2 regions of the Leifsonia sp. Y878 genome follow, and region 2 is predicted to be linked to the other one. Evidence: predicted binding sites of a transcription regulator. Region 2 holds the regulator's gene; the other holds the start of a gene.
The links. Region 2 encodes LexA, which represses DNA repair genes until DNA is damaged. Its sites were predicted from a motif close to TCGAACANNTGTTCGA; they were not measured.

Region 1: the regulator LexA is predicted to act here: its motif matches at 3,668-3,683, upstream of AC25Y4_RS03080 (HNH endonuclease signature motif containing protein).

The regions. Positions count from the first base shown of each region.
Region 1 is NZ_JBYHFS010000001.1:655,272-663,107, reverse strand. Features, by position in the region: gene hrcA (heat-inducible transcriptional repressor HrcA) at 1-493, opposite strand, end outside; gene AC25Y4_RS03090 (DUF4870 domain-containing protein) at 707-1,159, shown strand; gene AC25Y4_RS03085 (DUF4870 domain-containing protein) at 1,415-1,792, shown strand; gene AC25Y4_RS03080 (HNH endonuclease signature motif containing protein) at 1,962-3,437, opposite strand; gene AC25Y4_RS03075 (hypothetical protein) at 3,869-4,024, opposite strand; gene AC25Y4_RS03070 (hypothetical protein) at 4,141-4,797, opposite strand; gene AC25Y4_RS03065 (iron chaperone) at 5,032-5,511, shown strand; gene AC25Y4_RS03060 (iron-containing redox enzyme family protein) at 5,659-6,759, shown strand; gene AC25Y4_RS03055 (glycosyltransferase family 2 protein) at 6,756-7,766, shown strand; gene AC25Y4_RS03050 (CDGSH iron-sulfur domain-containing protein) at 7,763-7,836, shown strand, end outside.
Region 2 is NZ_JBYHFS010000002.1:874,537-882,372, forward strand. Features, by position in the region: gene AC25Y4_RS10250 (methylenetetrahydrofolate reductase) at 250-1,263, shown strand; gene metE (5-methyltetrahydropteroyltriglutamate--homocysteine S-methyltransferase) at 1,260-3,593, shown strand; gene lexA (transcriptional repressor LexA) at 3,767-4,486, opposite strand; gene AC25Y4_RS10265 (LysM peptidoglycan-binding domain-containing protein) at 4,860-5,180, shown strand; gene AC25Y4_RS10270 (histidinol-phosphate transaminase) at 5,269-6,357, shown strand; gene hisB (imidazoleglycerol-phosphate dehydratase HisB) at 6,367-6,987, shown strand; gene hisH (imidazole glycerol phosphate synthase subunit HisH) at 6,984-7,616, shown strand; gene priA (bifunctional 1-(5-phosphoribosyl)-5-((5-phosphoribosylamino)methylideneamino)imidazole-4-carboxamide isomerase/phosphoribosylanthranilate isomerase PriA) at 7,670-7,836, shown strand, end outside.

The DNA of each region.
Region 1 (7,836 bases), on a different contig from region 2:
GCAGGTCGATGACGCGCTGTTCAACCCGACCGGAGTCGGTGATCAGCACGGACAACACTCGGTGATCAGTCAGCGGCACGAGTTCGACGTGGCGAACGCGGGCTCGGGACAGTGACGGGTACTGCACGAGGGCAACCTGCTTCGTCAGCTGTGACAAAAGTCGTACGCTGCGAGCCAGCACCTCGTCGAGGTCGGAGGACTGACCGAGGAAGGTTTCGATCGCCTGGCGCGCAGCCGGAGTCAGCGGGCGCACATTGGCGAGGTGATCGACGAAAAGCCGGTAGCCCTTGTCGGTGGGGATGCGCCCCGACGAGGTGTGCGGGGCGGCGATCAGCTCTTCTTCTTCGAGCAGCGCCATGTCATTGCGAATCGTCGCGGCCGACACACCAAAGGAATGCCTGTCAACGATCGATTTCGATCCGACCGGCTCGCGAGAGGCGACGTAGTCCTGAACGATGACGCGCAAGACTTCAAGGCTGCGTTCGGAAACCATGCAGTTACAGTCCCCTCTTCACTCGGCGTTTAGGTCGGCGCCCGCATACTCTTCGCGTTAGCACTCGCATTGACTGAGTGCCAATCATATCGCGTCTACCTGTGCCTTCATTGATTGCCAACCGGAGTTTCACCGCAGTAGCGTTGGCATACAGAACGGCGCGCGAGATTGGCATGACCGCCTGGAGCGTGCAATCGTCTGAAAGGCGCGATCATGACTGATCCGGATGCACAGACTCCCCCAGAACCGCCAGACGGCGAGGAACAGCCGCCGCCCGGCTTCCGGCAGTCTTACGTTCCGCCGAACCCGAATGCCACCCTGTCGACAATGGACGACCGGCAGTGGGCCTCGCTGGCCCATCTGGGCGGTATTTTCGGGTTCCTTCCCTCGCTTATCATCTGGCTTGTCTTCAGACAGCGCGGTCCGTTCACCAACGTGGAAGCCAAGGAAGCACTCAACTTCCAGATCACCCTGTCGATCGGGTACGTGGTGATCTACGTCGTCAGCTTCATCGTCACCGTCGTGACCTTCGGCCTGATCTCGTTCATCGGCCTGTTGTTCTGGGTGCTCTGGATCCTCGGTGTCATCTTTTCCATCCTCGGCTTCATGAAGGCGAAGGATGGGTACCACTATCGCTACCCGTACGCCATCCGCTTCATCGGATAGCCGGCTTTACCAAATACGGGCTTGACCAATACGGGCTTGACCAATACGGGCTTGACCAAACAGTGGTCACGGAGCCCGCGGATGACGTAGCCACGCCAGACACGCGTATTCGTCCCCAATTGCGTCTCGCTCTGTCTGTACTGTATTGACTGGACATCACCGCGTTTTCCGCATGTCCGCGTTTCACCTCACGTCATCATTGCCCGCCCCGTGCGCGATCCAGCGCCATACGATCCCAGCGCCAAAGGAGACACCATGTCTGATGCACCTCCACCCCCTCCCGCCAACCCGTACCAGTCCCCCAGCCAGCTCAGCCCTGCTGACGAAAAGCTCTGGGCGACGCTCATCCACATCGGCGGAATCTTCTTCGAGCTGCTGCCCGCACTGATCGGTTACCTGGTCCTCAAGGATCGCGGCCCGTTCATTCGCCAGCACACCGCTGCGGCATTGAACTTCCAGCTCACCATGCTGATCGCGTACATCATCGGCGCCATCTTGACGGCTGTCTTCATCGGCATCCTGATCGTCTTCGCCGTCTGGGTCGTGACGATTGTCTTCAGCATCATGGCCGCAGTCGCTGCCAACAAGGGCGAGGCGTACGTGTACCCGCTGTCGATCAAGTTCGTCAGCTAGCTCGCACTCTCGTGTGAGGCCGCACCGGCGGTCACGCGAAAGAAGCCGCTCACCAGGTCACGATCTGGTGAGCGGCTTCTTCCGTTAAGCGGATGTCGGAGATCAATGCGAACCGTCGGCGCGCTAGTGTGCTCCGTCGGTTCAACCGGGTCGGTTCAAACGGTTCGGTTCAGCCTGTTCGCCGTTGATCACGTTGATCACGTTGATCACGTCTATTGGCGAGTTGATCTGCCATCCGCGTCGGTGACTTCGTGGCCACATGCCAGCGTTGCTGCCCGTCCATCCAGATCGGGGCTTTCACCTGCGGGACGCCACCGACCATCCGGATCTGCCAGCCGGATCGGTGAATCGTGCGGTGATGGAACCAACAGAGTGTCACGCCGTTGCTCACCTCGGTCGGCCCACCGAGCGCATCCGGGATCACATGGTGAATCTCGGCCCACGCCGCGGGGCTTTGGCAACCGGGGATGATGCAGCCGCCGTCACGGAGGGTGATCGCCCGGCGCTGCTGGCCAGTGAAGCACCGGTCGGTGACCCCCAACTCAATGATCTTGCCCTTCGCATTGATCGTCACCGGTTGCACTCCCCCGGCACACGCCATCTGCTCCACCGTCAGCATTGAGATGGGTGCCACCTGCCCATCAATGTGACCGGCACCCGTGCCGGCCAGGAAGTCTTCCTGCCGCACGCTGACCAGCACGGTCGGGGCGGCCCCGCCAATCGAGGGTGCTTCGGCACTTCGCGCGGCAGTGTCAACGATCATCGTGAAGAGGTCGTGGCGCAGCTGGTCGCGGGTCCGATCGTCGTGCTCGAGCACGTCCCGGTCGATCTCTTGCTCCTGCTCCTCCACAGTCAGGAACTTGACCTGCGCGGTCCGCGGCGACATGTATGCATCCATCAACCGTTGGAACTTCGCCGCCGTCTCCGGCATCAACGCTCCCGACACGGGGATGAGTCCGTCGCGCTCGGTCCCAAGCCGGAACCCGCGGTTCAACATCGCCCGCTTCTCATCGGGCTCCAGACCATCCGGGTCAATGAACGCCTTCCACACCTGCGCTTGCAGCAGCGTTTCATCCGCAGCCACCGGGGTCGTGGCCTCGTCGCCCGGCCCGATCGGTTGCCCCGTCGCCGCTGAGACGAGGGCTTCCTCGGCGAGTTGGATCTCACCGACCGCGATCCGGCCACGCAACGGGCTAAGTGCCGCAATGATCACTTCGGCACTGTCCCGACCGAGCAGCCCACTGGCCAGCCCGACCGCCACGGCCGGGAACTTCGCCGGGAACGCCGCCCCGTCCAACCCGTACTGGGTGCGGACGTGGTCGCCCAACCGGATGCGCTTGGCGATGGTCTTCGCCGACACGCCTGTGAGCCGCTCCAACAGTTCGGTGCCGCTGCGGCATCCGCGCTTAGACGACAGCCGATCCGAGACCTCCAGAGTCTTCCGCGACCGCTCGTCAATCTCGGCGGCCAACGACACTCGGTACGCGTCGATGATCCGCCCGGCCTGCTCCGCCTGGATGGCACGTTCGATCAGGTCATCATCACTGTCGACGCGCACCGTGGCGCAGGGCCTGGCCTCCGAAAACTCCGCCGTGAAATCCTGCAGCAGGTTCTTCACCGTGCGGGATTCCTCAACTGTGAGCATGCCTCAATACTACCAGCGTTAGAACTGAAAGGCGAGCTTTTCTCAGTCGCATCTAGACATTAGTCGGAAGTATGTTCGGGTAGATTTTCCGGAGGGCGGGCCGCTATCGGCCTTGAGGTGCGAGGTGCGAGGTGCGAGGTGCGAGGTGCGAGGTGCGAGGCGCGAGGCGCGAGGCGCGAGGCGCGAGGCGCGAGGCGCGAGGTGCGAGGTGCGAGGTGCGAGGTGCGAGCGAGAATAGGCGTTCGGTCACCGCGCCGAACTCTGGCGCGCGTTTTCCCGCCTGGCGCGCGGTTTATCGCGCGCCAGCCGCGTTTTCGCGCGCCCCGATGAAATCACGACGGCCCGTCGCCCAGTTGACTGTCGTGGGCCGCGCTACGTGCCGAGGTGACCGGTGGGACCCGCCGCGCGGGTCGAACGCAGCGGCGCGGTAGCTACAACATGCGCATTGCTGCGTTCGACCCGCGTACCCCGATGCCGATGCCGATGCCGGTGCCGGTGCCGGTGCCGATGCCGATGCCCCATTGGGCTGCGCGGTCGTCTGAGTCCGCCGTGCCGCTCCTGATTCGGCGAGAAGGGTCTCGAGACACTCGCTGGCGCTCGCTCCTCGACCAACGGATTCGACCAACGGAGACCTCGGACGACGGAGACCTCGGACGACGGAGACCTCGCTCCTCGACCACCGGGACCAAGCGCGAAGACTCACTTAACCTGCCGAGACGAAGCGCATGTCCGGCTCGATGAGCAGCGTATCCGGGAGCACGACGCTCAGCACGCGGTCACCGAGCACTGCGCCGTACGCCCGGTATCCACGGTGCTCAATTCGGATTCCGGCAACGGGGCTGCCGTCGATCTCGATCGAGTGCTCCAGAGCGAGGCTCGGATCGGTCGCATCCTGAGCCGAAAATGGATCCGCTACCAAACCATTAGCAGAGGCATTCCGCCCGACGTGATCGAGGTGCTGCGCGAGCGCCGCGGCATAGGAACCCCACGACAGCGCATCCGTGGTCGTCGAGGTGCGCACGGCTTCCCACAGCATCGGGTACCTGGAGCGCAGCATTCGCTCTCGCACCCAATCAGGCAGCCCATCCGCGCGCTCGGCAGACAGCAGATGCCCGCCGTTGTGTGCGTCATCGCGTCGAAGAAAGTTGGCGGGATCATCCCGATCGTCCGGATTGACAAGGACGCTGTAGTGCACCGCGATCGCGGAAATCCCGCTATTCGTGCGTTCCACGTTGACACCCGCATGTTCGAAGTGACGTTGCGGGGCAAAAGTGAACACGTGGCCGCCGAACTCTGCAACAGCGTCGTCAAACGACAACGGTGCCGGCGGCCATTCGATCGGTCCGGGAACGAACTGCATGAGGCGATCCTCTCGCTGGCGACTGTGTGGTCACACGGTATCGCGCTCCAGACAGAAATTAGCGGATGCCGCTGCGCACCACCACTAACGCTTTACGTTCGGCCCGCGGTGTGGTCGAGTGGAGCCAGGGGGCACCCGCAGCCCCACCCAGAACCGGTTCAACACGCAGAACCGGTTCAACACGCAGAACCGAATCAACCCGCAGAACAGTGTCAACAAAAGGAGTGCACCGCGATGGCTGAGAAGCAGAAGTCCACTGCAACATCCACGGCGAAAAGTGAGCCGGCCGAGGGATTCTCTGAGGAGGAACGGGCTGCCATCAAGGAGCGTGCCGCTGAGCTCAGAGCAGAGAAACGTCGCAGCAAGGACTCCGACAAGAAGGCGCAAGACGAGAAGGCCGTTCTCGCAGCGATCGCGGACATGCCGGACGCAGACCGTGCCCTCGCAGAGCGAGTCCATGCCGTCATCACGGAGAACGCACCAGACCTCGCACCCAAGCTCTGGTACGGGATGCCCGCGTATGCCATAGACGGCAAGATCGTCTGCTTCCTCCAGCCGGCAGAGAAGTTCAAGACGCGGTATGCGACCCTCGGCTTCAATGATGTGGCCACCCTCGACGACGGCACAATGTGGCCAACGGCCTTCGCCCTTGCGGAGCTGACCGCGGCAGACGAAAAGAAGATCGGCGCCCTCGTGAAGCGCGCAGTGAGCTGACATGCAACGCGTCGAGTGGCGCCACAAGCCACGATCAACGTGAAGCAGGCCACGATCGACGTGAAGCAGGGCACGATCAACGTGAAGCAGGGCACGACGGCAAACGCCGGGCTTGACCATTGCTGACGCCGGATGGATTCTGGGCCCATGGACACCCCAGGCAGCCAGACCACAGAGACCCTACCCACTGCGGTCCCCTTCCCCTTCGCACCACGCGGCCCACTCAGTGGGCGGCTTGCGGTCGCTCTCGCCGAACCGCCATCCGTCACTGACGATCTAGCGGATTTCCAGACGGAGCTGGAACGCGCGCTGGCGGACAGCACCGACCTCCTCCGCGACGACGACCTGCAGCTGACGCTCTTCGTGCTCTACGGCCTGTTTTATGGAGACGTCGGCGCTGTCGACGATGCCTGGGAATGGCATCCGGCAACACTCGCCGCCCGCGCCAGCATCGAGGCGACGTTCGAGCGGCAACTGCGGAATTCCGTGGTCATACCGCCGTTGCCGCCGGCGGACGCCGAGTCCGTTGCTGCCGCACTGTTTCGGCTGACGGGCAAGGAATCCGGGCCCAGCCTCGCGCGATTCGTTGCGCAGCGCGCATCGGCAGACCAGCTCGTGGAGTTCGTGATCTACCGCTCCATCTACACACTCAAGGAGGCCGACCCGCACTCGTGGGCCATTCCCCGCCTCACCGGCAAGGCGAAGGCTGCCTTGGTCGAGATTCAGGCCGACGAGTACGGAGGCGGGCGCCCGGAGCGGATGCACTCCGCAATCTTCGCCCGCACGATGACAGAGCTTGGGCTCGATGCTCGCTACGGCGCGTACGTCGACCAGGTTTCCGCGCTCACCCTGGCGTCGATGAACATGATGTCGATGTTCGGCCTCAACCGTCGACTGCGTGGCGCCATCGCTGGCCACCTGGCTGCGTTCGAGATGACCTCGTCAATCCCGAACCGGCTCATCGGCAATGGATTCCGCCGATTGGGTTTCGAGAAGAACGTCACGGACTATTTCGACGAGCACGTTGAAGCGGATGCCGTGCACGAACAAATCGCCGGTCGCGAACTCGCCGGTGGCCTCGCAGAGGACCAGCCGGCACTGCTGGCGGACATCTTCTTCGGTGCGAGCGCCTGCCTGACGGTAGACGGATTGGCTGGGCAAGAAGTTCTCGACGCATGGACCTCTGGGCGGTCCTCCCTGCGCACTCCGCTCGCCCCGCAAGCACGTCCCGCACCCTCGGCATCATGAGCTCGCCCCTGCCGGCCGACTACGTACTGCCGCTTCTCTGGCGAGATGATCGCGGCATAGACGAGCTCACCGACTACCTGCACACACTCAGCGGGTGGATCGACGTCACCGTCGTTGACGGGTCGCCCGGCGGCATGTTCGACGCCCACCACGACCGGTGGTCTGGGTTCGTTCGGCACGTTCGTCCGGATCCGTGGCCAGGCAACAATGGCAAGGTCGCCGGCGTCATGACCGGCCTCGGCCTCGCCGACACCAATCTGGCCGACGACAATCGCGTCGTCATCGCCGACGACGATGTTCGCTACGACCTGCCTGGCCTCACCCGAATCGTCACGGCGTTGGATCACGCCGACGTGGTGCGACCGCAGAACTTCTTCACCAGCCTCCCCTGGCACGCCCGCTGGGATACGGGGCGCACTCTCGTGAACCGCGCGCTCGGCGCCGACTACCCTGGCACCCTCGCCGTGCGGCGCGACCGCATTCTGTCAGTCGGCGGATACGCCGGTGACGTCCTCTTCGAGAACCTGGAACTGATCCGCACTGTGACCGCAGCAGGCGGCCGGGAGGCGCAGGTTGCCGACCTGTTCGTCGGCAGGATTCCGCCCACCGTTGGCCACTTCGCCGGCCAACGTATCCGCCAGGCCTATGACGACTTCGCCCAGCCGCTGCGTCTCGTTGCAGAGTTGTCCCTGCTACCGCTGACGCTGTGGGCGCTCAGACGACCCCAGCGGATGCTCGTTGGCGTCGTCCTGGCGTGTGCCGTGGGTGAGTGGGGCCGGCGGCGAGCCAACGGAGCATCCGTCTTTCCCTGGACGAGCGCCGTCTGGGTTCCCCTCTGGATGCTGGAGCGCGCCATCTGCGTGTGGCTGGCCGTTGGCCTTCGCGTGCTCGGCGGGCCCCGGTACGGAGCCGGACGGCTTCGCCGCGCCGCTACCCCGCTGCGGCAGCTGCGGGAACGCGTTGCCACACATACAGCAGGGACACATACAGCAGGGACACTGACGTGAACGACGAGATGCAGGACGCCGCTGCAGAACCGACGGGCGACGAGCGACGGGAGAGCCTGCATCCGCTCAT
Region 2 (7,836 bases):
CGCGGGGCTGCTTCGGCGCGCCCGCACGTCCAGATTCAGCCCCGCGGTACTCCGCGCGAAACAATCTGTCACACCCTTTTTCATTCGACTTCGGTGTTGTTAGAGTCGCTCCAATCGTTGCCGACCGGACCAATCCGATCGGCATGGAGCGACAGCCGAGCCCGGCACCCGCCCGCGACAATTCACCAGCATTTCGCTGGTGGACCGCGGCTGCCCGGCCGCGGCAGCGCTTATGCCGAATGAGGTTTTATGACTACGACGACGGACCCTGACTGTCCTCGCCGCGTTCCGGTGTCGTTCGAGCTCTACCCGCCGCGAACGGATGCCGCAGCGACCGCTCTCACTGAGACGATCGACAGGCTGGCGGCGGCCAGGCCAGACTTCATCTCCGTGACGTACGGCGCCAACGGTTCGTCCCGCACCGCGTCTCTCGAAGTCCTGAGTTACATCCTGCATGCCACCGGCGTCGAACCGATGGCCCACCTCACCTGCGTCGGCTCGTCGCACGCAGAGGCCAGCCAGCTCATTCGCGAATTTCTGGATGCCGGCGTCCGCAGCTTCCTGGCCCTCCGCGGCGACGCCCCTGAGGGCACCGTCGACGGAGAGCCCTTCCTTGGCGATCTGAAGAGCGCAGGGGAGCTCGTGCAGCTCATCCACCGTGTACAGGCAGAGCGGGTGCCATACAGCGAGAGCGTCATCCCAGGGCTCCCTGGCGCCAGGGCGGTGAAGTCGGAGCGCGACAAGGTGCGTGTCGCCGTCGCCGCGTTCCCCAACGGTCACCCGCGCTCCCGCTCCACCTCGCAGGACATCGACACGCTCCTTGCCAAGCAAGCGGCGGGAGCGAACCTGGCCATCACGCAGTTGTTCTTCCACGCCGATCACTACCTGAGCTTCATCCAGCGGGCTAGGGAAGCTGGCGTTGAATTCCCCATCCTGCCCGGCATCATGCCGGTGACCAGCCCGGCCAGGCTCACGCGCATCCTGCAGCTCTCCGGCGAGGAGCTGCCCTCTGAGCTCTCCATCCAGCTGGAGATCGAGCCGACCGACGAGGGCAAACGAGAGATCGGCGTCCAGCACGCCGCCGCCCTTGCGCAGGAGCTCGTGGCCGGCGGCGCCCCCGGCTTGCACCTGTACGCGTTCAACCAGCACCGCACGGTGCTCTCGGTGCTCGAACGGGCCGGGGCCCTCCCCACCAACTACCAGCCATCTGACCGACAGCCCACCACCGCAGTATCTGCCTCAACAGTCAAGGAACCAGCATGACAACCACTCCCGCATTCCCGACAGGCACCATCCTCGGATACCCGCGCATCGGCCGCCGCCGCGAGCTGAAGAAGGCTGTTGAAGCCTTCTGGGCCGGTCGCATCGACGAGGCCACCCTCGAGCAGACCGCGGCTGACCTCCGCGAGGCCACGCGCGCCCGCCTCGTTGCACTGGGTCTCGGCCGGGATGACTCCTCGATCCCCGAGTCATTCTCGTACTACGACCAGGTGCTGGATGCCGCAGTGACAGTGGGCGCCGTCCCCGCCCGCTTCGCTGGGTTGGTCGACGCAGACGGCCGCATCGACCTCGCCGGTTACTTCACGCTGGCACGAGGTGAGGGCGACAACCTGCCGCTCGAAATGACCAAATGGTTCGACTCGAACTATCACTACCTGGTGCCGGAGATTGGCCCTGAGACCAACTTCACCCTCGCGAGCGATCGGATCGTGCGTGAATTCGAGGAGGCAGCCGCCGCCGGTTACCTGACCAGGCCCGTCATCGTCGGCCCGGTCACGCTGCTGGCCCTCAGCAAGCCCAGCGATGAGGCCCCAAAGGGCTTCGTGCCGCTCTCGCGACTCGACGACCTGATCCCGGTCTACGCCGCGCTGCTCGCCCGTCTGGCGGATGCCGGTGCACAGTGGGTGCAGCTCGACGAGCCGGCTCTCGTCAGCGAGAGCATCGAGGTTCCCCGCAGTGAGGTGTACGGGGCCGCCCAGTTCGCCTACTCGGTGCTCGGACGACTGGAACAGCGCCCCGCGATCTTCGTGGCCGCGCCGTATGGCAGCCTCGACGACGCCCTCCCCGTGCTCGCAGCGGCCCCCATCGAGGCGATCGGCCTCGACCTCGTTCGCGGGCAGGTGCCGGAAGCCGTGGCAGGCCTGGCCGACAAGGTACTTGTCGCCGGTGTGATCGACGGTCACAACATCTGGCGGGGCGACCTCGCCGCCGCTTTCAACACGGTGGCCGCTGTTGCCGAGCTCAGCCCGCGCGTCGCCGTGTCCACCTCGACGTCGCTGCTGCACGTGCCGCACGACGTTGAAGACGAGTCAGAGCTCGGCGACGACCTCAGCAGCTGGCTGGCCTTCGCCGACCAGAAGGTGGCGCAGGTGGCCACCCTGGCGCGGGGCCTCGCCGACGGCACGGCGGCGATTCAGGCTGAGTTGGATGCGGCATCCGCTGCCCTGGCCGCCCGCCTTGCCGCCCCTGGCGTGCGTGACGGTGCCGTGCGCACCCGCGCAGCCGGCCTGACAGACGCGGACTTCAACCGCGGCGACTACGCCGCGAGGGTCACAGCACAGGACGCGGCTCTCGAGCTGCCGTTCCTGCCGACCACCACGATCGGGTCGTTCCCGCAGACCGGAGAGATTCGGCGCGCCAGGGCCCAGTTGAACAAGGACGAGCTGACCCTCGAGGAATACACCGCCCTCATGCGTGCAGAGATCGCCAGGGTCGTCGAGCTGCAGGAAGAAATCGGCCTCGATGTTCTCGTGCACGGTGAGCCGGAGCGCAACGACATGGTGCAGTACTTCGCTGAGAACCTCGACGGTTTCGCTGTCACCCAGAACGGTTGGGTGCAGTCGTACGGCAGCCGCTGCACGCGCCCGTCGATCCTCTGGGGCGACGTGTCGCGCCCGAAGCCGATCACCGTCGACTGGTCGGTCTACACGCAGTCGCTCACCGAGAAGCCCGTCAAGGGAATGCTCACCGGACCGGTGACCATCCTGGCGTGGTCGTTCGTGCGCGACGACCAGCCCCTCGGCGAGACGGCCCGACAAGTGGCGTTGGCCCTCCGCGACGAGATCGGTGATCTCGAGGCCGCCGGCATCAAGATTGTGCAGGTGGATGAGCCTGCCCTGCGCGAGCTGCTCCCGCTCAAGAAGAAGAACCAGGCCGACTACCTTGACTGGTCTGTGGGCTCCTTCAAGCTGGCGACCGCCGGTGTGGCTGCCGTCACGCAGATCCACACCCACCTCTGTTACTCGGAGTTCGGGGTCGTCATCGATGCCATCCGCAACCTGGATGCCGATGTCACCAGCATCGAGGCCGCCCGGTCGCGCATGGAGGTCGTCAGCGACATCCAGAGCAGCGGATTCGACCACGGCATTGGGCCTGGCGTGTACGACATCCACTCGCCTCGCGTGCCGAGCGTGACAGAGGTCACTGAGTTGATCAATCGGGCGCTGGAGTCGATCCCCGGCCGACAGGTCTGGATCAACCCTGACTGCGGCCTGAAGACCCGCGGCTACGACGAGACGGTCGACTCGCTCCGCAACATCCTGGAGGCGACGCGCGCCGTGCGCGCCGCGTCAGAGGTCGCTGTCTCCGCGTAATCGCGGCGGTGGCGCGGCCACACATGGAAATGGTCCCGGCTGGAATTCCAGCCGGGACCATGTGTCGTTGGTCGAGGAGCGAGCGTCAGCGGGTGTCTCGAGACCTCGCCGGTGCTGGTTTCGAGACGGCCCTGGCGGGCCTCCAGAAGCAGCGGTATTAGGCAGCAGCGGGATTAGACGGAGCGGAGTACCGCGACGACCTTGCCGAGGATCTCGGCGAAGTCACCGACGATGGGCTCGAAGTTGCTGTTGCGGGGGAGTAGCCAGGTGTGGCCGTCGCGCTGCCTGAAGACCTTGACCGTTGCCTCATTGTCGAGCATGGCGGCGACGATCTCGCCATTCTCTGCCGTCTTCTGCTGGCGCACGACAACCCAGTCGCCGTCGCAGATGGCGGCGTCGATCATTGATTCGCCGACGACCTTGAGCATGAACAAGTCACCCTTGCCCACCAGCTGGCGGGGGAGCGGGAAGATCTCGTCGATCTGCTGGTCGGCCGTGATGGGGATGCCGGCAGCAATGCGGCCGACGAGCGGCACCATTGCGGCGTCACCGATCTGGGCGCTGGGGAAGCCCTCCTGCTCGGCGATGGTCGCATCTTCCGGCGCCTGCGGGATCTCGATCAGAATCTCGAGGGCGCGGGGACGGTTCGGGTCACGGCGGAGGTATCCACTGAGCTCCAGCTGGTTGAGCTGGTGCGTCACGCTCGACAGCGACGCGAGTCCGACGGCATCGCCGATCTCGCGCATGCTCGGCGGGTAGCCGCGCTGGCTCACTGAGCGCTGGATGAAGTCGAGGATAGCCAGCTGCTTCTCGCTCAGGCTCTTCCGTCGCCTGGTGCCGCTCGCGCCAACCTTGTCGTTCTTGTTGCGTGAACTGCTGGTGTCTTGCGTCACTGTCCTCGCCTCTCATGCCTGTGGTGCGCTGTGCGAATGGCACGTCCGCTTGAATGTCGGTGGTGTCTGGTTGAGTACAACCGAACAATCGAAACTGTATCTGGCACACCCCTATTCGGCAAACGTTTGTTCGAGTGTGTCGCACATTTCTTTTTGGTAACAACCGCACACATGCTTGATTGTTCGAATAATCGAATATATATTCGGAACATAGATTCGTACCTGGCTCTCCCGGCCGAGAGCCGGGTACGTCCTTACCTGGAGGTTCGACATGAACGCAGTAGTGTGCATCGGAACACGTTCCACCGTCTCGCCCTTTGGCGGGGTACCCACAGCAACACCAATCACACCAGCCACAACCCCACGTCCCGTCGTGGCGACAACTCGCCTGCGTCTGACGCGGCGGGGTCGCGTCGTCTTCACGACGCTCGCAGCCGCTCCTCTTGTTGCGGCGGCATTCTTCCTTGCCCTGAGCGGTGGCGTTGCAGAGGCCTCAGGGGCCGGCACGGCCTCCGGTGCGGCCGACTTCGCCTACATCACGATCTCCGCGGGGGAGACCCTCTGGGAAGTTGCCGAATCACTGGCACCCGCCGCCGACCCGCGTGACGTCATTGCCGACATCGTCAACCTCAACCAACTGGCGAGTGAAGACGTGCAGCCCGGCCAGCGGCTGGCTCTGCCTGCGTCCTTCTAGGCGCGACGTTTCGCCGGGCGGCATCGCCTGGTGCGCCGCCACGCTTAGCTGAGAGGTGCTCTCACCTCCCAACGGTAAAGTTGGGCGAGTGACCAGCCTCGATGACCTTCCCCTTCGCGATGACCTCCGTGGTCAGACCCCATACGGCGCTCCGCAGAAGAGCGTCCCCGTTGCCCTCAACGTCAACGAGAACACGCACCCCATCCCAGAGGCTGTCGCGCATGACATCGTCGCGTCACTGGCCCGTGCGATCCTGACGGTCAATCGTTACCCAGACCGCGAGTTCACCGAACTGCGGGACGGTCTGGCTCGCTACCTCGGTCACGGCCTCACCCGCGACAACATCTGGGCGGCGAACGGCTCCAACGAGGTTCTCCAGCAGGTGCTGCAGGCGTTCGGCGGGCCTGGGCGAACGGTGCTCGGCTTCGCTCCCACCTATTCGATGTACTCGATTCTCGCGTCGGGCACCGGCACCCGCTGGGTAGCCGGCGACCGCGATGCCGATTTCGAGCTCTCTCCTGAGACTGCTGCCGACTGGGTGCAGCGCACGAATCCCGATCTGGTGTTCCTGTGCTCGCCGAACAACCCGACGGGTACCCCCCTTTCTCTCGACACCATCGAAGCGGTCTACAACGCCACCACCGGCATCGTCGTGGTTGATGAGGCCTATGCAGAGTTCGCGCCGGTCGGTGCGGCCAGTGCGTTGACACTGTTGCCGGGCCGGGAGCGCCTGTTGGTGTCTCGCACGATGAGCAAGGCGTTCGCATTTGCCGGTGCTCGCGTCGGCTATCTGGCCGCCGATCCGGCCGTCGCCGATGCGCTCCGCCTGGTGCGCCTGCCGTACCACCTGTCCGCGCTCACGCAGGCCGCCGCGAATGCCGCGCTCGCCCACTCCGGCGAGATGCTCGCCATGGTCGACGAGATCAGGGGACAGCGCGACCGCCTGGTCGTTGAGCTGGAGAAGCTCGGGTATGCGCCGCACCGCAGCTGGAGCAACTTCGTGCTGTTCGGCGGTGTGAAGGACCCGCACGCGACGTTCCTCGCGCTGTTGGATGAAGGCATCCTGATTCGTGACGTGGGAATCCCGAACCACCTGCGGGTGACGGCGGGGACCGAGGCGGAGACATCTGCCTTCCTAGACGCAATCGCGCGTGTCGACGCGCCCGAAGCCCAATAAACTAGCGACATGAGCTCACTTCCTGTCGCCTCGCACCGCACCGCTACCCTGCAGCGGAAGACGAGCGAGTCCAGCATCGTTCTCTCGATCGACCTCGACGGAACGGGTGTCAGTGACATTCACACGTCTGTGCCGTTCTACGACCACCTGCTGACCGCCTTCGCGAAGCACTCGCTGACCGACCTCACCGTGACAGCGGATGGCGACACCGACATCGACGTGCACCACACCGTGGAAGACATCGGCATCGTGCTCGGCCAGGCCATCAAGCAGGCCCTCGGGGACAAGGCAGGCATCTCCCGCTACGGCGACGCACTGGTTCCCCTCGATGAGGCGCTCGTGCAGGCCGTCGTCGACATCTCCGGCCGTCCATACCTCGTGCACACCGGCGAGCCTGCCGGGTTCGAATTCCACCTCATCGGTGGGCACTTCACCGGGTCGATGGTGCGCCACGTCTTCGAGGCCATTACCTACAACGCCGGCCTGACCGTGCACGTCACCGTGCAGGGCGGCCGCGACCCCCACCACATCGCCGAGGCGGAGTTCAAGGCGTTCGCGCGCGCATTCCGCCAGGCGAAGGCCCTCGACCCGCTTGTCGTCGGTGTCCCGTCCACCAAGGGTGCATTATGACCAACGTTGTCGTCTTTGACTACGGAACGGGCAATGTCCACTCCGCGGTGAAGGCTCTGGAATTGGCCGGCGCCGATGTCACGCTGACGTCGAACCGGAAGCTCGCCCTCGAAGCGGATGGGCTGCTGGTTCCCGGCGTCGGTGCCTTCAGCGCCGTCGTTGACGCTCTGAAGGCGGTCGGCGGCGACGAGATCATTGACCGCCGACTGTCGGGCGGACGCCCGGTGCTCGGCATCTGCGTTGGTATGCAGATCCTCTTCGAGCACGGCGTCGAGCGCGGCGTCAATTCTGACGGCCTCGGCGAATGGCCGGGTACCGTCACAGAGCTGAAGGCGCCCGTTCTGCCGCACATGGGCTGGAACACCGTCACGCCGGATGCCGATTCCGTTCTTTTCCGTGGAATCGCCGACGAGCGGTTCTACTTCGTGCACTCCTACGCCGCGCAGGAATGGTCGCTCGAGGTCATGCCTCCGTTCCCGATTCCGCAGTTGACCTGGGCAGACCACGGCGGGCCCTTCCTGGCTGCCGTCGAAAATGGACCGCTCACCGCCACGCAGTTCCACCCGGAGAAGTCGGGCGAAGCCGGCATCCGCTTGCTCACGAACTGGCTCGGATCGCTCAAACGGTAGTATCGAGAGTTCGTCTGGTCGCGCCAGCGGCACCCCACAATCAAGGAAATCCAATGAGTGAGTTCAACAAAACCCCGCGTCTCGTTCTGCTCCCGGCCGTTGACGTAGCCGGCGGCAAGGCAGTGCGCCTGACGCAGGGCGAAGCAGGCACAGAGACCAGCTACGGCGATCCCGTTGACGCGGCAGCCGACTGGGCAGCCCAGGGCGCCGAGTGGATTCA